One region of the Telluria sp. ZT3P39 genome, then DNA from elsewhere that is predicted to be linked to it. Evidence: riboswitches for the same ligand, from Rfam matches in the RefSeq annotation. Region 1 holds a riboswitch; the other holds the start of a gene.
What was found. A riboswitch is a leader RNA that binds a small molecule or an ion and turns the genes downstream of it on or off. The one in region 1 is predicted to bind thiamine pyrophosphate.
Positions count from the first base shown of each region.

Region 1 (9,535 bases):
CGAATGCGGCGTGGTCCTTCGGGCTGTGGGCGGCGCAGGCGATCTTCAATGCCGGCGCCACCCGCGCCGGCGTGGCCGGCGCCGAGGCGCGCCACCAGGCGACCGTAGCGCGCTACCGCCAGACCGTGCTCGCGGCCTTCGCCGACGTGGAAGACCAGCTCACGGCCACCCGCATCCTGGAGCAGCAGCAGGAACTGCGGCGAGTCGCCTCGGAGGCCGCCGACAAGGTCGAGCAGCAGATCATGAACCGGTACCGGGCAGGGCAGGTGAGCTATTCGGAAGTGGTGCAGGCCCAGGCCACGGCGCTGGCTGCGCGCCGCTCGCTGGTGCAGGTGCAGGCCGACCGCCAGGCGGCGGCGGTGGCGCTGATCCAGTCGCTGGGTGGCGGGTGGCGGGTGGGGCAGCCTGCGATGTGATTGGGGCGTAGGGTGGTCGGCTGTGCCGACCGCGCGTTCACGGCCGGCATGCATTGCGGCGGCGCTCGATCTGGCTGAACGCGCGGTCGGGGGACCCGACCACCCTACAACGCAGGCATGCCGTTTCACTATGAGCCACGCCCCGTAAAGACAGCAGAAAACGACCCATCCTGGATATAACAAAGTTATACTCCCGGCTGCTTTTTCTTTCCTTCCTGGGGTTCATTTTGTTCAAATCCATCGTTCTGCCTGTCGCCCTGCTGGGCCTGGGCGCCCATGCTGTCGCCGATGAAGGCCAGTGGCAGCCGCACCAGCTGCCGCAACTCAAATCCGAACTGAAGCGCATCGGCATCACCATGCCGGCCGAGAAGCTGGCCGACCTGGGCAAGCATCCGATGAGCGCGATCGTGTCGCTGGGCGGCTGCTCGGCCTCATTCGTTTCGCCGGACGGCCTGGTGGTCACCAACCACCACTGCGCCTACGGCGCCATCCAGCGCAATGCGACCCCGGAAAAGAACTACATCATCAACGGCTTCCTGGCCAGGACCCGCGCCGAAGAGCTGCCGGGCGGCCCGAACACGCTGGTCTACGTGACCGAAAAGGTCGAGAACGTGACCGACCGCGTGCTCAAGGGCTTGTCCCCTTCGATGAGCGGCCGCGAGCGCCACGAGCTGGTGGAGTCGCGCATCAAGTCGCTGATCGCCGAATGCGAGACCGATAAATCGGTCCGCTGCTCGGTGCCGGCCTTCCACCGCGGCCTGGAGTACTACCGCATCAAGCAGCTGATGATCCGCGACGTGCGCCTGGTGTACGCGCCGTCCGACCGCATCGGCAACTTCGGCGGCGACATCGACAACTACGAATGGCCGCGCCAGACCGGCGACTATTCCTTCCTGCGCGCCTATGTCGGCAAGGATGGCCGCCCGGCCGATCCTTCGCCCGACAACGTGCCCTACAAGTCGAAAGACTTCCTGGTGGTGTCCGCCGAAGGCCTGAAGAACGGCGACCCGATCCTGCTGGCCGGCTATCCGGGCCGTACCAGCCGCTACAAGCTGCCTCAGGAGATCCGCTTCGCACGCGACATCGACTTCCCGGCCAAGGCCGCGAGCATCACCGCCGACCTGTCGGTGATCGCCGCCGCGACCCAGGGCAACCCGGCCTGGGACGTGCGCTATGCCAGCGTCGCCAAGAGCCTGAACAACGTGCTCAAGAAAACCCAGGGCCTGATGGACGGCTTCGCGCGCAAGGACATCGCCGCCATCAAGGACGTGCAGGACGCCGAGTTCCGTGCCTGGCACAAGCGCAGCAGCGCCGGCGGCGCCAGGAACCTGCTGGGCGAGCTGGACGCCGTGATCGCACAGGACATGGCGCAGTCGCGCCAGGAAGCCGCCTGGGCGGAAGCGACCCACAGCGACCTGCTCAAGAGCGCGCGCACCCTGTACCGCCTGGCGCTGGAACGCCAGAAGCCGGATCCTCAGCGCGAGAGCGGCTACCAGGAACGCGACCTGTCCTTCATCAAGGCGCGCCTGACCCGCCTCGAGCAGTCCTTCGTGGCGAGCGTGGACGAAGCGCGCTACGGCGCCGCCCTGGCGCGCTATGCGCGCATCGACGCCAAGGTCCGCCCGCAAGGCCTGGACGCGCTGCTGCCGGCGCCGAATGCGCTGGGCGCGATGTTCAAGGCGAGCGAACTGGGCGACACCGCCAGGCGCCTGGCCTGGATCGGCAAGGACCCGGACGCCTTCCGCAAATCGAACGACCCGTTCATCCAGCTGGCAGTGCGCCTGCACGACACCGGCATGGTCCTGGAGAACCGCCGCAATGAGCTCGAAGGCAATCTCGAGCGCGTCATCCCGCAGTACATGAGCGCGGTGATCGCATGGAAGAAATCGCAGGGCAAGCCGGTCTACCCGGACGCCAACTCGACGCTGCGCGTGACCTATGGCACCGTGGCGCCGTACTCGCCGCGCGACGGCCTGGTGAAGGGCCCGTTCACGACCGTGGAAGGCATCGTCGAGAAGACCACCACCAAGGACCCGTTCATCGTGCCCGCCGCGCTGACGGACGCCATCAAGCAGAAGCGCTACGGCGTGTTCAAGGATGCGGCGCTGGGCACCGTGCCGGTCAACTTCCTGTCGAGCGCCGATACCACCGGCGGCAATTCGGGTTCGGCCGTTCTCAACAAGCGCGGAGAGCTGGTGGGCCTGAACTTCGATTCGACCTATGAATCGATCACCAAGGACTGGTATTTCGACAGCGCCATCACGCGCGCGATCCACGTCGACATCCGCTACATGCTGTGGGTGATGAAGGAAGTCGACCAGGCCGACAACCTGCTCAAGGAAATGACGATCAAATACCCGAAGAAGTAATCCGGGTTTTCGACACCTGAAGGGCCATGGCGGTGACCAACCGCCATGGCCTTTTTGCTGTTACCATCCGGCGTCTTCCGATTGGACCCCATGAACGAACCGCTTACCCTCGCCGGGCTCACCACCACGCCGCTGGAACTGATTTCCTTCCTGCTGGCGGTCACCACGGTTGCCCTCAACATCCGCCAGAAGCATTGGGCCTGGCTGTTCTCGATTGCGTCGTCCGCCACGTATGCGGTCGTGTTTTTCGAAGCCAGGCTGTATGGCGACATGGGCCTGCAGTTCGTCTTCATCGCCGCCTCGGTGTGGGGCTGGTATCAGTGGCTGCACGGCGCGGGCGACCAGCCGCTGGTGGTGACGCGCTTGAAGCGCGCCGCCTGGGGCTGGGCGATTGCCGCCTGGGTCGCGGGCTTCATCCTGCTGTCTTCTTTTCTTGACCACTATACCGACACCGACGTGCCCCATGCGGATGGCTTCCTGACCGCCGGTAGCCTGGTGGGCCAGCTCCTGCTGGGCCGCAAGAAGGTCGAGAACTGGATCGTCTGGATCGTGGTGGACGTGCTCTACGTCGGCCTGTACGTCTACAAGGGCCTGAACCTGACCGCCTTCCTGTATGCCCTGTTCGTGGTGCTGGCTTACACCGGCCTGCGCGCCTGGTCGAACATCGCAAGGAAGGACGCATGACGGCCCCGGTCCTGCGCATCGCGGTGCTGGGCGCCGAGTCGTCCGGCAAGTCGACGCTGGCCGAGGCGCTGGCCGCGCGCTATCGAACCGTATGGGTGCCCGAATACCTGCGCGAATTCGTCGACCTGCACGCTAGAGTGCCGTTCGAGAGCGACCAGTATCCGATCGCCTGCACGCAGCGCGCGCGCGAAGACGCCGCCGCCGCGCGTGCGGCGCGCTTCCTGTTCTGCGACACCACGCCCCTGATGACGGCACTGTACAGCCGCCAGTACTGGGGCAGGGTGGATCCGCAACTGGCACGCCTGGACAGCCGCCACGACTATGCCTGGACCCTGGTGACGGCGCCCGACAGCCCCTGGGAACCGGACGGCCTGCAGCGTGAATCGGAAGAAGTGCGCCAGAACGTGCACCGGATGCTGGTGCAGACCCTGGCGTCGCGTGGGATCCCCTACCTGCTGCTGGAGGGGGAACTGGACCGCCGGCTGCGGCAGGTAGAAGCATTGCTGGGGCTTCCTGGCAACGCCGCAGGTCAAGGAAACGCTTCTTAGTGCTAGGATTTGTTGCTGTATGGTATTAGAATAATTTTTTTCTTCTACCGATGGCGGTGTACCGTGAAAAAATGGATAGACCGCTTGTTAGGCGGCACCAGCAAGGAGACCGGCACGTCCGCCGGCCCCGGCCCGGCGGCGGTCGTGGACGGCGATGACGCGGTCTCCGATATCGACGCCGCCTTCTACCGCTGGCTGACTGCCTCGAGCCGCGGCAACTCCACCCCCGAAACGGAAGCGGCGATCCTGGCGGAAGTGCGCGCGCTGGCGGACGATCCCGAAAATGCGTCCGGCCTGGTGCCGCGCATTCCGGATTTGATCACGCAACTGCTCAACGCGCTGTCGAACGAGAACATCTCGAGCGCCGCGGTCGCGGCCGAAGTCGGGCGCGACCTGGTGCTGGTCGCCGAAGTGATCCGCGAAGCCAACAGCGCATATTACCGGCCGGTCAAGCCGATCGAGACCCTCGACGGCGCAGTCGCGATGCTGGGCCTGAACGGCCTGCGCATGCTGCTGGCGCGGATCGCCTTCCGGCCGCTGGTGCGGGTCAAGACGCAAGGGGTCGCGCGCGCGGTGGCGCCGAACCTCTGGCGCCATTCCGAACGCTGCGCCTTTGCCGCCAGCGTGATGGCGCCCGGCTTGTCGGCCAGCGTGTTCGAAGCCTACCTGGCCGGCCTGATGCAGAACGTGGGCCTGCAGGTGGCCTTCCAGGTCGCCGACCGCCATGGCGAAGGCAGGGTGCCGGCCTCCGGGGCCTTCGGGATCGAACTGTTTGCCGCCAGCCGCCAGCTGTCGTCGGTGATTGCCCGGCACTGGGACTTCCCGGCCGACGTGGTCGAGGCGATCGCATGCTCGAACGAGCCGGATGCGGCGGCGACGCCGCACCTGGCGCAGGCCCTGGCCCAGGGCGACCGCATCGCCAAGCTGCGCCTGCTGCTCGACGCCGGCGTGATCGAGCCGGAAAGCGCTTTCGTGGCCACCGGTTTGAACGGCTTCCAGCGCCGCTGCCTCGGCAAGCTGGAGGATCTCGGCGATTGAGCGCTGCTAGAAGTCGAACTGGGCCGACAGGCGGAAGGTGCGCGGCACGCCCGGCAGCAGGTAGCCGCCCAGCGACTGCGTCACGTCGCGCCAGTAAAACGTGTCGAACACATTGTCCACGCGGGCGCGCAGGACGGTAGTCATCCTCCCGAACTTCAAGGCGTACGAGCCGCCCAGGCCCGCCACGTGGTAGCCCGGCACCACCGCGCGGTTGGCCGGATCGAAGGCCTTGCTGCCTGAATACTGCCACAGCGCGTCGAGCTTCAGGCCGGCCACCGCCGGCACCGCGTATTCCATCCACGCAGTCGAACGGTACTCCGGCACGTTGGTGACGCGCTTGCCTTCGACATCGGCGTCGCCGGTGCCGGTCTGCTTCGCGTCCAGCGCCATCATCGACAGGCTGTAGTTCAGGTCCGCACCCAGCTTGCCCTGCGCCGCCAGTTCGAGCCCGCGATGCCGTTGCGCGCCGGCGCGGACAAAAGTGCCGGCGGCGTTTACGTATTCCAGGCCCTGCCTGATGTCGAACAGCGCGGCCGAGACCATGACTGCATTGCCCACGACGCCCTTCACGCCCAGCTCCAACTGCTTCGAGCGGCTCGGAGGCAGGGCGGTGTTCTCGTTGGTGGCGCCCATCCCGGCGATGCCGCCGTGCTGCAGGCCGTGGCTGAGCGAACCGTAGACGCTCCAGTCGCGCGCCGGCTTGTAGACCAGCGCCACGCTCGGCAGCACGAAGGCGTCATTGGCCTGGACGCGCGCCTGGCCGATCTCGGCCAGTTCGTCGCGCTCGAGCTTCACGTAACGCAGGCCGGCGTGCAGCGTGAACTGTTCCGACAGCGTGGCGACATCCTGCACGAACAGCGAGGTCTCGCGGTCGGTACGGCGTTCCATCACCGGGCCGGTGGCGGGATTGCCGGGCGCCGGATCGACCTGCAGGTTGTCGTAGATATTGCTGTAGCCGGCGTAGTCGTAGACGTATTCACCGAAGCTGTCGTGGCGTTCGGACATCGCCGCGCCCACCGTCAATGCGTGACGCACCGCGCCAGTGGCCAGGCGGCCCTGCAGCATGGCTTGCGCGCCCCACGGAGTCTTGCGCTCGCCGACGCTCTGGTAGTCGTAGACGTCGTAGTCGCCGTTGGAGCAGTAGCCCGGATAGTAGCCGTCGCCCTCGTTGCTGCAGCCGTAAGGGAAGGCGGTGTAGTCGTCGCGCTCGAACCAGTGCTTGTTGGCGTTGACGGTGGCCGTCCAGTCGGGATTGAGCCGGTATTCGAAGCGCAGGCCGAGATTGCGGCTGGTGGTTTCCACAGGCCGGGTCCAGGCCTGGGCGTTGAGCAGCGTCTTGGGCGACACGCCGGCCGGCAGGGTCTCGTTGCGAATCAACTGGTAGCCCGGTGCGGTGATCTGCGAGCGGTGCTGGTGGTCGAGGTCGAGCGCCAGCAGGACGTCCGGTGCGATTTGCCAGTCGAAGGCGAGGGAGGCGAACTGGCGCTCGCCGTCGGCGCCGCGCACATAGGATTTCAGGCTTTCCGCCGCGGCGTTGAGCCGATAGCCGAAGCGGCGGTCCTCGAAGCGGCCGCCCAGGTCGACCGAGCCGTGCAGGGTGCCGCGTTCGCTCACTTCCACCAGCGCCGAGCGCAGGGGCGAATTGGTCGGGCGCTTGGTCACGAAATTGACCATGCCGCCGGGCGCGGCGACGCCCGCCTGCAGGCCGGCCAGGCCGCGCAGGGTCTCGATGCGTTCCTTGTTTTCGAGCGGGATCTGGGTATCGGCCGGAATCGCGATGCCGTCCTTGCGGTAGCTGGTCGCGTTGTCGAGCGCGAAGCCGCGGATCGAGAACTGTTCGGCATAGCCGACCGCGTTATAGGCGTCGCCCACCGAGGCGTCGAAGCGGGCCGCATCGGTGACGTTGCGGATCGACAGGTCCTGCATCTGGGTGCGGGTCAGGGCGCTGATCGCGGCCGGGGTGTCGAGCAGCGGCGCATCTGAAAAGCCGCCGATGCCGGCGCGGTCGCCGGCGACCCAGCGGCTGCCGGTGACGACCACCGAGGCGACGTTTTCGGTTTGCTGCGCCGACGCGGTTGCGGAGAATGCCTGCAGGACGGCGCAGGCGAGAACGGATTGCTTCAGGTTGAATGTCATGTGTTTGCTCGTCTTCGCGCGCCACGAGAACGATGCGGCGCGCTGCTTTTATGAAAAGCCGGAGCCAACGTGGGGGAAGGGCAAACAAGGTGGGGAACTGCGTTGCGCTTTCCTTCGCTGGCATTATCCAGATCAGGTACGAAGGGTATCTCTCACCCGAATCGTGCAATTGCACGTCCAGGACCCCTAGCGAGGCGGCAGTGTACCACGGTCCCGGGCGGGCGTGGCGAATCTGGCAAGCACCTAGCCTGCAGCGAAGGCTCAGGCTTCCGCAGTCGCGGGCGCCGCCACCGCGCGCGCCGGGGCGCTCACCGCCGGCGCCATGTGGCGCAGCATGGTGGAACGGGTGGAGTCGCCGATAGCGCGCCAGTATTCGCGCCGCTGCGCCGCGCGCTTGCGGTGCTTGGACGGCATCTCGGACAGCGGCTTGAGGTAGAAGGGCAGCGGCACCAGGTAGCTGCGGCCCGGCATCTCGACGCCGCCCAGCACCTTCCAGAAGCCGTCGTAGGCGTTCTCGAAATGCTTGGTGTCGAGCGGATTGTAGGCGATGTGCGAGGTGCACTTGATGGCCACCACGCGGTCGATGCCCACCGCCTGCGCCACGCCCTGCATGGCGGCGAAGCAGAAGAAGCTCGGCGAATTGTTCGGGAAGGTTTCTTCGAAGGCGGCGAAGGCGGCGCCGGAATCAAGCCAGCGGCCCTGGTTGCGCGTGACGAAAGGCACCGTGGGCAGTTCAACGCCGGCCAGCTGACCATCGACCCAGCTATACGACAGGCGGTGCAGGTACTTGCCGTCGGCAACCAGCGAGATGGTGAGGTCGCCTTCGGCATCGCTGCGCGGCGCCATTTCCAGGCGCAGCAGGAACTCGTGCTCGCCGCTTTCCAGCTGCGCCTGGTGCTGCCACAGCGTGAGGCCGCCGCTGCCGTACACCAGCTGGTGATAGGCGTTGCTGAAGGTCGTGTCTTCGAAGCGGTAATGCGACAGCGCACACTGCACGCGCTGGCGCGCGCTCAGGTCTTTGGCCAGGTAGCTGCGATGGCTCAGGTGGTGGAACAGGTCGTCGTTGGGCGCGGCCGCGACGAAGCGGCGCACCAGGTCGAGACGGCACAGGGCCTGGTGCTCGCGCCAGTAGCGCAGCACGCGCAGGCTGCGCGCGATGCTGAGCATCCAGGAAGCGGGCGTGTACTGGCTGCGGCGGGCAAGCCAATGCTTGGTCAGGTGAGCGAAGATCATGCGGGGCGCTCCATTCGGCGTAAAGTTGCGGGCGCGGAAAGCGCGCCCCTGTCTTTAACTCGATGCCCGTCACGGATGACGGGCTGCCTTTGCGGAAAGTTAATTCCGCAAAGCATTATCTGCCGAAACGCTAGCTTGTGCCCGGATAGTGCAAAAGGAAGGAGGAGCTGAAACCTGGGTCAGAAGAGGCGGTCATGTGGTCTCTCTCGATTGTTTGACTTTTTATTTTCGCCTGACAGGCAGTACAAGACTACCATGTTTGTGCGGCGCCACGCTGCCAATTCATCACCGCTCATTGCGCCAGGCCGAAACACCCCGGAGGAGCGCGATGGTGGAAGAACTTTTTTGCTGGCCTTCGCCTCCGGCGCGCTGATCAATGGCTGGCGACGGCGGCGCTGCGCGGTGGTTTGCCTGGTGCGCCGTCGCGGTGGTCGAGCCAGCTGGCCAGGGTGGTGAGGGCAAAGGCGCCGGTCACGATCAGGGAGCCGATCCAGGGCGTGGCCATCAGTCCCAAGCGCTCGACGACCAGGCCGCCGCCCCAGGCGCCCAGCGCGATGCCGACATTGAAGGCGGCGATGTTCAGGCCGGATGCCACGTCCACCGCGTCCGGCGCATCGCGTTCGGCGCGCTGCACCACATACACCTGCAGGCCCGGCACGTTGCCGAAGGCGACCGCGCCCCAGGCCAGCACCGTGAGCAGCACCAGCGGTTTGCTCGGCGCGGTGAAGGCCAGCGCCAGCAGCACGAGGGCCAGCAGCGCGAACACGATCTGCAGCGCGGCCAATGGACCCTTGCGGTCGGCCAGCTTGCCGCCCCAGATATTCCCGGCCGCGACCGAGACGCCATACACCAGCATCACCAGCCCCACGCTGGACGCCGCGAAGCCAGAAACCTCCTGCAGGATCGGTGCGAGATAAGTGAAGGCGATGAAGGAGCCGCCGTAGCCGAGGGTGGTGATGGCATACACCAGCAGCAGGCGCGGCTTGCGCAGCACGGCCAGCTGGGTCAACAGGCTGGACGGCTTGCTGCCGGCGATGTTCGAGGGCACCAGGATCCAGCTGCCGATCATGGCGACCACGCCCAGCAGCGACACGGCGAGGAAAGTCGCCTG
Region 1 covers NZ_JCASIH010000024.1:44,485-54,019, forward strand. Annotated here, with positions in the region: partial or broken gene AC56LR_RS18170 (efflux transporter outer membrane subunit) at 1-416, shown strand, start outside; gene AC56LR_RS18175 (S46 family peptidase) at 644-2,785, shown strand; gene pnuC (nicotinamide riboside transporter PnuC) at 2,876-3,469, shown strand; gene AC56LR_RS18185 (AAA family ATPase) at 3,466-4,017, shown strand; gene AC56LR_RS18190 (HDOD domain-containing protein) at 4,081-5,055, shown strand; gene AC56LR_RS18195 (TonB-dependent siderophore receptor) at 5,062-7,191, opposite strand; TPP riboswitch at 7,284-7,389, opposite strand; gene AC56LR_RS18200 (DUF535 family protein) at 7,453-8,424, opposite strand; gene AC56LR_RS18205 (MFS transporter) at 8,798-9,535, opposite strand, start outside.

Region 2 (9,535 bases), on a different contig from region 1:
AGGCCGTGGGCGACGCGCTGGCTGCGGCCAAGGCCTTCCCGCTGGAGACGCCGCGCGAGTTCCAGGTGCGCTATACGGGCCGGATGACGCGCAAGGGGCCGCCGCGGCCGGCCGCGGCCCGCCAGGACATGCGCACGCCGGCGGTGCGCATCACCCAGGCCTTGCTGAACAAGCACGTTCCGCCGGTGCGTTTCACACCCACGCGCTTTGCCCGGGAAGGCAAGTACCTCGTCGTTTACCGCGTGCTGCCCGACCCCCAGGGCAAGGTTGCCAATGTCGAGCTGCTCACCTCGTCCGGCGACATCCGGCTGGACAAGGCCGTCGAGGAAGCGCTGCGCGCCGCCAGGCCCTTCCCTCCAGGTACGCCCGGCTTCACCTTTACGTACTCGGGGACCCTGACGCGCAAGCCGGCGCCCGACGAACCCAAACCCGCACCGGCGCTTGACGGCTGATCAATCCTTTTCCCAGGGTTCGGGCGACTCGTTCGGGTGGCGCCGGTGCACCTTGCCCTGGGTGGTGAAGCCGATCAGGCGCGCCACCACGGCCGCAATGTACATCACGCCGACCAGCATCTCGATGCTGCACAGGGCCCGCGCGTGCACGGTCAGCGGGATCACGTCACCGATTCCGGTGCTCGACAGCAGCGCAAAGCTCAGGTAATTCAGTTCGGTCCATGAACGCGGCGCCCCGACATTCACCGCGCCTGCGAAGCTACCGGGATGCAGTTCCTGCACCATCAAGTAGAGATGGGTGAAGCCCCAGGCCAGCAGGGTAAAGGTGGCGCCGGCGGCGAACAGTTCGTCGGTGGTGGCCTGGCGGTCGCCCATCATGTAGGCGATCAGGCTGCCGGCGGCATAGAAATAGAACAGCGCTTCCAGTGCCGATGACCAGGGCAGCAACGCGCCGCGCATGCCGAATACCGTTTGCAGCGCCAGCAGCACGATGATCGGCACCGCCAGCGCCACGCTGATCCAGGTTTCACCGGGCGTGCGCCGCACCATGCGGATCGTCAGCGCCAGCACCACGACGCCGAAGACATTCAGGGCGCCATGCCCTGCCGGCTCGCCCTCGATGAACGGGTACAGCAGCATCCCGAGCAGTTGTACAAGCAACAGGACGGCGGAGGGATGGCGGCTGGTATGGATCAATAGGGACATGGGAGCGTGGCCGGCACGGAATTGGACATGCCGCCATTGTAGGGCTGGTACGGCCGAGAGCGCGCGCGGATCCCTGCGCCGCCGCCGCGGCGCGGTAGCTGACCATGGGCGCGATATCACCCGCCATGCCGTGCGCAAGGGCGGGCTCTGGATCGTGCCCGGTCAGATCTCGATCTGCGTCCCGAGTTCGATGACACGGTTTGCCGGAAGCCCGAAGTAATCGGCCGCATCCCTCGCGTTTCTCGCCATCATGGCGTACAGGTTTTCGCGCCAAAGCGCCATGCCTGCCCCCGGTGTCGCGATGACCGTCTGCCGGGCGATGAAATACGACGTGCTCATGGGATCGAAGCGCAAACCCAGGCCTGCTGCGTTTTCAAGGTCGGCGGGAACGTCACGCGGATCGGTAAAGCCGTAGGACAGGTTGACCTGATAGCAGTTGTGGCCGAGCTCTGCGACTTCGAGACGCTCTCCCGCTGGAACGGTCGGGATATCGGTGGCCTGCACGGTCAGGAAAACGACGCGCTCATGCAAGACTTTGTTATGCAGCAGGTTATGCAGCATTGCATGCGGCACGCCGTCGCCTTCGGCGCGGAAGTAAATGGCCGTTCCCGGCACGCGATGTGGCGGTGCAGCGAACAGGCTCTCGAGGAATTCCTGCAACGGCAGCAGGTGCCGCTTGACGTTCTCGAACACCAGTTCCCGACCTTTGCGCCAGGTGAGCATGATGGTCACCATGAAAAAACTGATCAACAACGTAAACCAGCCCCCGCTCACGATCTTGAGGCTGGTCGACGCAAACAGGGTCACGTCGAACACCAGGAAAAACAGCGTGGCCGCAACGGCGATCAACGTGGAATAGTTCCATCCGTAGCGGACGACGAAGAAGGTGAGCAGCGTCGTCGTCAACATGGTCGCCGTTGCCGCGATACCGTAGGCGGAAGCCAGGTTGGTCGACGAACCGAATGCGACCACGGCGAAGACCACGGCGCCAAACTGCAGCCAGTTCACCAGCGGGATGTAGATCTGCCCTTTTTCCTGATGCGATGTGTGGACGATGCGCATCCGGGGCAGGAATCCCAGCGAAATCGCCTGCTGGGCGACCGAAAACGCGCCCGAGATGGTCGCCTGGGAGGCGACGACGGCGGCCACCGTCGACAGTGCCACCAGTGGATAGATGCTCCACGCGCCGAGCTGGTTGAAGAACGGGTTGGACGCTGCCGCAGGGTTGGCGATCAGCACCGCTCCTTGCCCGAGATAGTTCAGCGCGAGGGCGGGAAAGACCACCGAAAACCAGGCAAGGCGGACCGGCTTGCGGCCGAAGTGGCCCATATCGGCATACAGTGCCTCCGCCCCCGTCAGGGCCAGCACCACGGCGCCCAGCGCGACGAACGCGAACCATCCGTTATCGAGCAGGAAGCGCGCCGCGTGCAATGGATTGAGGGCGGCCAGGATCTGCGGGCCTTCGATGATATTCACGACTCCCATCGCCGCGAGCGTGGTGAACCAGACCAGGACGATCGGACCGAACCATTTGCCGATCCCGCCCGTTCCCCGATGCTGGGCCCAGTACAGGACCGCCAGCACGGTGAGGGTCAAGGGAATCACATACGGTTTGAAGGCCGGGGTCGCGACTTCGATGCCTTCGATCGATGAAAGAACGGTAATCGCCGGCGTGATGATGCCATCCCCGAAGAACAGGCCCGCCCCTATCATCCCGATCAGCATCACCGGATAGTAGAAGCGCGAATTTTGGGTCACGGATTTCAATGCCAACGCGGTCAGGGCCATGATGCCGCCCTCGCCATGGTTGTCCGCCTTTAATACCAGGGTCACGTATTTCAGCGAGATCACGATGATGAGGCACCAAAGGATCAGCGAGATGACCCCGATGACGTTTGCGGGCGTCACCGCGATGCCGTGGGCAGGCGCGAACACCTCCTTGAGGGTGTACAGCGGGCTGGTCCCGATATCGCCGTAAACAACGCCAATCGCCCCCAGGGTGAGGGCGGCCACCCCGTTCCGATTGCCCTGTGGTGTACTCATTTCATTGTCCTTAGATAAACGTTATTACATTGTAACGTTACCGATCCGAACACGACGCCGCGTAGGGGACGAAGGAACAACTTTCTTTCATGCAGAATCGAGCAGCGCGCGGAATGCGCGCACCGCCGCCGCCGGGTCGCTTGCCGCGTACACGCTGGTAATCGCAGCCACCATGGCTGCGCCGCGCCTGACCAACGGCGCGGCGTTGTCCGGCGTCATGCCGCCGATGACCGCCATCGGCAGGGCGACGCGGTCGCGCCAGACGTCGACCAGCTGCGGCGGCGTGACGAAGCTGTACTTCTTCACCGGCGACGGATGGAAGCCGCCGAAGGCCACATAGCTGGCGCCGGCCTGCTGGGCCGCCTCGGCCAGTTTCAGTTCGCCGTAGCAGGACGCGCCGATGATCGCGCCGGGGCCGAGCAGCGCGCGCGCCTCGGCGACCGGGACGTCCGTGCCGCCCAGGTGCACGCCGTCGGCGCCGAGGTCGAGGCACAGGTCGAGGTGGTCGTTGATGACGAGCGGCCGGCCATGGCGGCGGCACAGCGCCAGCAGGGCGGCGCCCTGCTCCGCCCGCAGCGCCGGGCTGGCGCGCTTGTTCCGGTATTGCAGCAGCGCGGCGCCGGCGGCCAGCGCGGTCTCGGTGACGGCCAGCAGGCGGTCGGTATCAAGCCAGTCGGGCGTGAGCAGGTAGAGTCCTTGCAGGGCGTGGGTGTTCAATGCGGTCTTTCAGTGGGTGTGGAGGATGCGGCGCGGGATGCGCTGGCCGGGGGCGATCCAGAAGGCATGGGCCAGGGTCTGGTGGCAGTAGTCCTGCGCGCGCTCGAGCGCCTGCCCGAGCGGGTCGCCCAGCGCCAGCCGGGCGGCGATGGCGGCGGCCAGGGTGCAGCCGCTGCCATGGTAGGTGTGCGGCAGGCGTGGCAGGCGCCAGATCCGCTCTTCGACGCCGCCGCGCAGCCAGCGGTTCAGGATGATGTCGCCGTCGCCATGGCCGCCGGTGACGAACACGTGCTCGCAGGGCATGGCGTCGAACGCCCCGAGGGCCAGCGCTTCCGGCAGGTTCGGCACCAGCACGGTCGCTAAGGGCAGCAGTTCGGCCAGGGCGGCCAGGGCATCGCCCCGGCCCAACAGGTCGCCGTGGCCGCTTGCCAACACCGGGTCGAGCACCACCGGCAGGCCGGGGTCGGCGAGGCGCAGCTGGCGCAGCAGCGCGGCGATCGCCGCCGCGTTCTCCCGGCTGCCCGGGATGCCGATCTTCACCGCGTCGATGCTGCAGGTGTCGATCAGCGCATCGGCCTGGCGCAGCATGAAGCCGGCATCGACCGGCTGCACCTCGTGCACGCGGTTGTTGTCCTGCACCGTGAGGGCCGTCGCCACCGGCAGCGCATGCGCCCCGAGCGCGCCGATGGCGGCGATGTCCGCCGCCAGGCCCGCCCCGCCGCCGGGATCGAGTCCGGCGAACACCAGTACGGTGGGCACCATCAGGCGACGACGCCTTCGACCGGGGAGGACGGCGCCGCGGCGAAACGCTTCGGCATGCGCCCCGCCAGGTGCGCTTCGCGGCCGGCCAGCACAGCATGGCGCATCGCGCGCGCCATCCGCACCGGGTCGCGCGCGCCGGCGATCGCGCTGTTCATCAACACGCCGTCGCAGCCCAGCTCCATCGCGATGGCCGCATCCGAGGCCGTGCCGACGCCGGCATCGACCAGCACCGGCACCCTGGCCTGCTCGATGATCAGCCCCAGGTTCCACGGGTTCAGGATGCCCATGCCCGAACCGATCAGCGATGCCAGCGGCATCACCGCGACGCAGCCGATCTCCTGCAGGATGCGGGCCTGCACCGGATCGTCGCTGCAATAGACCATCACGTCGAAGCCGTCGCGCACCAGGGTTTCGGCGGCTTTCAAGGTTTCGGGCATGTGCGGGAACAAGCTGGCCGGGTCGCCCAGCACTTCGAGCTTGACCAGCTTGCGCCCGTCCAGCAGCTCGCGCGCCATCTGCAGCGTGTAAACCGCGTCGTTCGCGTTGAAGCAGCCGGCCGTGTTGGGCAGGATGGTGAATTCATCGAGAGGCAGCACGTCGAGCAGGTTCGGCGTGTTGCGGTCCTGGCCGATGTTCACGCGGCGGATCGCCACCGTGACGATCTCGGCGCCGGCCGCCAGGGTGGCTTCGCGGGTCTGGGCGAGGTCGCGGTATTTGCCGCTGCCGACCAGGAGGCGCGAGGCGTAGCGGCGGCCGGCGATGGTGAGGAAGTCTTCGTTCATTGTTGTCCTTTATGTAGGGTGGGCGGCTTCGCCGCCCGCGCGTTCAAACCGTGCTCGCTCTGTGTTGCGCATGCTCGAATCACGCACTGGTTGAGCGCGCGGGCGGGAAACCCGCCCACCCTACGAAACCCGTTGATCAGCCGCCGCCGATGGCGCGGACGATGTCTACTTTGTCGCTGGCACGCAAGCGCCGGGCCGGCCACGCTTCGCGCGGCACCACTTCGCGGTTCACCGCCACCGCCACCGGCTGCCCCGCCAGCCCAAGCTCCCCGGCCAGCTCCTGCAGCGACTGCCCGGCCGGCACGTGGAAAGGCGCGCCGTTCAATTCGATCGCCGGCATCAGGCCTCCCGGTACAAACGGGCGCCGCCCTTGACGAATTCGATCGCCTTTTCCTGCAGGCCTTGGGCCAGGGCGGCCTGCTCATCCATGCCATTGGCGGCCGCATAGGCGCGTACTTCCTGGGTGATCTTCATCGAGCAGAAATGCGGCCCGCACATCGAGCAGAAATGGGCCGCCTTGCTCGACTCCTTGGGCAGGGTCGCGTCGTGGAAGGCGCGCGCCTTGTCCGGATCGAGCCCCAGGTTGAACTGGTCGTCCCAGCGGAATTCGAAGCGGGCTTTCGACAGTGCGTTGTCGCGCATCTGTGCGCCAGGGTGGCCCTTGGCCAGGTCGGCGGCATGGGCAGCGATCTTGTAGGTGATGATGCCGTCCTTGACGTCGGCCTTATCGGGCAGGCCGAGGTGTTCCTTGGGCGTGACGTAGCACAGCATGGCGGTGCCGTACCAGCCGATCGTGGCCGCGCCGATGCCGGAGGTGATGTGGTCATAGCCGGGTGCGATGTCGGTGGTGAGCGGTCCGAGCGTGTAGAACGGCGCCTCGCTGCACTGCTCCAGTTGCAGGTCCATGTTCTCCTTGATCAGGTGCAGCGGCACGTGGCCGGGGCCTTCGATCATGGTCTGGACGTCGTGGCGCCAGGCGACCTGCGTGAGTTCGCCGAGGGTCTTGAGTTCGGCCAGCTGGGCCTCGTCGTTGGCGTCGAAGATCGAGCCGGGGCGCAGGCCGTCGCCCAGGCTGAACGACACGTCATAGGCCTTCATGATGGCGCAGATGTCCTCGAAATGCGTGTAGAGGAAGGATTCGCGGTGGTGGGCCAGGCACCACTTGGCCATGATCGAGCCGCCGCGCGAGACGATGCCGGTCAGGCGCTTCGCCGTCATCGGCACATAGGCCAGGCGCACGCCGGCGTGGATGGTGAAATAGTCGACGCCCTGCTCCGCCTGTTCGATCAGGGTGTCGCGGTAGATCTCCCAGGTGAGGTCTTCGGCCTTGCCGTTCACCTTTTACAGCGCCTGGTAGAGTGGCACCGTGCCGATCGGCACCGGGGAATTCCGGATGATCCATTCGCGCGTCTCGTGGATATGCTTGCCGGTCGACAGGTCCATCACGTTGTCGGCGCCCCAGCGGATCGCCCAGGTCATCTTCTCGACTTCCTCGCCGATCGAGGACGTGACCGCCGAGTTGCCGATGTTGGCGTTGATCTTGACCAGGAAGTTACGGCCGATGATCATCGGCTCGACTTCCGGATGGTTGATGTTGGCCGGGATGATGGCGCGGCCGCGCGCCAGTTCGCTGCGCACGAATTCGGGCGTGATCTCCGGCGGGATGCTGGCGCCGAAAGACTGGCCCGGATGCTGGCGGCCCAGCAGGCCGGCCATGCGCGCGCCGATCGGGCCCGACCCGCCGAGGGACGCGAGGTATTCGCGGCGCCGCAGGTTCTCGCGCAGGGCCACGAATTCCATCTCGGGCGTGATGATGCCTTGCCGCGCGTAGTGCATTTGCGTGACGTTGCGGCCGGGCAGCGCGCGGCGCGGCTTGCGCTGCAGCTTGAAGCGCAGCGCGCTGAGCGCCGGATCGGTAAGGCGCGCCTGGCCGTAGACGGAGCTCGGCCCCGCCAGTTCCTCGGTATCGGCGCGTTCGCGGATCCAGGGCAGGCGCGGCGACTTCAATCCACAGCGCAGGTCGATGGCGGCGGCCGGGTCGGTGTAGGGACCGGAAGTGTCATAGACGAACAGCGGCGGGTTCGGCTCGCCGCCAAAGCTGCCGGGCGTGGGCGCTTGGGCGATCTCGCGCATCGGCACCCGGATGTCGGGGCGGCTGCCTTCGATATAGACCTTGCGCGAGTTCGGGAAGGGCGCGATGGCCGCGCTGTCGACCGTGGCGGTCGCGGCATCGAAACTGTTCGAGTGGGGAAGCGCTGCCGTCAGGGCGGCGGCGAGTGGTGCATTCATGTGGCTCCTTTGCGAGGAGCCAGCAAAGGATTCATCGGGTGTGGCGAGACCTGTGCGCATGCGCACGGCCGCCGTACCGACTGCTTCCCTTCGCTGGCATTATCCAGATCAGGTTCGGAGGGTATTTCTCACCCGCGCATGCTTCGATATGCATGCGCAGGACCCCTAGCGTGTGCTGCCGTTTCGGCAACGGCCGGATTATAGCCCAGGCAAACTTGTACTTACAAGCCGCAAGCTCCGGCCCGGAATGGTCCGGGTTCTACAGCATCGGCGTCTCGCTCGGCAGCGCCTGCAGTTCGAGCCTGCCGTCGACCACATTGGCATCGACAAAAGGCGTCAGGGCCGGCGTGATCTCCTTGACCGCGCTCGGGCCCCCGTCCACCGATACCTCCAGCCGCATGATTGAGGTGCCGACCGGCAGGTCGACGCTGTCGGCGCGCGAGATCCGCAGGTCGGTGGTGACCCCGGACTTGTGGAACACCTGCTCGCCATTCACGCGCAGGCTGACGGTATTGTTCTGAAATCCGTCGCCCAGCCTTACCCGTAATGTCATGACCGCCCTCGCTTCCTGGTTGACTGCAATGATAGATGCGGACAGGCCCGGCGCACGGGGCGCACACGCCTGTCCCGACAACACGGCGCACAATACCGGCACCGCGATCCAGCAACGGGGCGACATGCCGTCCCCGTTCACGACTTCCTGATCGACATCGCCGAAAACGTCTGCAGGGTCATCCTGGCGCTCTCGTCGTCGCCCATCCGCGCCTGGGACGCGGCCAGGCAATTGAGCGCCGTGCCGGTGGACACGGGGTCGAGCACGTGCGATCCGGCCGCGGCGGACAGCAAGGCGACGCTTTCGTCCGGCTTGGCGCTGCGCACATCGATACGGGTCGGGTTTTCGGCCCTGATCGTCTTGAAGGTGCGCGCGGCGTTGACGCCCTTGACCAGCCGCGCGTAGGTGGCCAACGGGTCATCGGCATACCGGTCGAGCACTTCGTCGAAGGCCGCGTTGCCCGCGCGCAGGGTCGGGTTGTCCGAGCCCAGCAGGTAGAGCAGCGAACCCTGGTCTTCGCCCATGAACAGTTCGGCCAGGTGCTCGCCCGCCTCGGTCACCGGATAGCGCACGCGCACCGTCAGAATATCCGATAGCACCTGGGATCCATCGAGCGCCGAATAGGCGGCGCGCACCCGGTATTGTCCAGGCTGCTCGAAATAGAAGCCGCCCTTGCCGTAGCCGATATAGGCGCTCTCCCGGATTTCGTCGTTCGCGCCGAGAACGGTCTGGCGGTCGCCGACCAGGTGGTCGATCAGCGGTTCGTAGGCAACCACCTCCCCGCCCGGCTTGCTGATGACGACATGCACCAGGCCGTGGTTGGGATGCAGCCAGGTGTGGGCGCGCCGTCCGCGCGTGTCGGTTGTCCGCAGTTTCAGTTCGAGCACGACCGGTTCGCCCAGCGCGAAGCTTTTCTGGTGCGTCGAGATGCTCAGCGCCAGGCCCGAGCCGTCCTCGATCGGGTCGGCCATGATCTCGCGGCCCAGCGCGGCCCCGGCCCCGAAACCGCTGCCGCCCATGATGATGTCGTTGCGGAAGCCGTGGCGCAGGTGGATCAGTTCTTCGTCGTCGAAGCGGAAATCGAAATTGCTCCAGTAAGCAGCCGCGCTACCTTTTGGATATTTCCAGGGGTAATTCATCCAGGACAGCGACTCCGGCCGGCTTGCCGCCGGTGGCGAGGCCAGGTGTTTTTGCCACGAGTGCAGCAGGTTGAAGCAGTGGCCGAGCTCGTG
Region 2 covers NZ_JCASIH010000008.1:39,924-49,458, forward strand. Annotated here, with positions in the region: gene AC56LR_RS10325 (TonB family protein) at 1-452, shown strand, start outside; gene AC56LR_RS10330 (ion channel) at 453-1,157, opposite strand; gene AC56LR_RS10335 (potassium transporter Kup) at 1,320-3,200, opposite strand; gene thiE (thiamine phosphate synthase) at 3,288-3,902, opposite strand; gene AC56LR_RS10345 (hydroxymethylpyrimidine/phosphomethylpyrimidine kinase) at 3,927-4,679, opposite strand; gene AC56LR_RS10350 (thiazole synthase) at 4,679-5,461, opposite strand; gene thiS (sulfur carrier protein ThiS) at 5,598-5,801, opposite strand; partial or broken gene thiC (phosphomethylpyrimidine synthase ThiC) at 5,801-7,750, opposite strand; TPP riboswitch at 7,819-7,927, opposite strand; gene AC56LR_RS10365 (hypothetical protein) at 8,010-8,303, opposite strand; gene AC56LR_RS10370 (hypothetical protein) at 8,441-9,535, opposite strand, start outside.
Region 2: it holds a riboswitch for thiamine pyrophosphate, as region 1 does, so the genes downstream of both, thiC (phosphomethylpyrimidine synthase ThiC) here and AC56LR_RS18195 (TonB-dependent siderophore receptor) in region 1, are expected to answer to the same signal.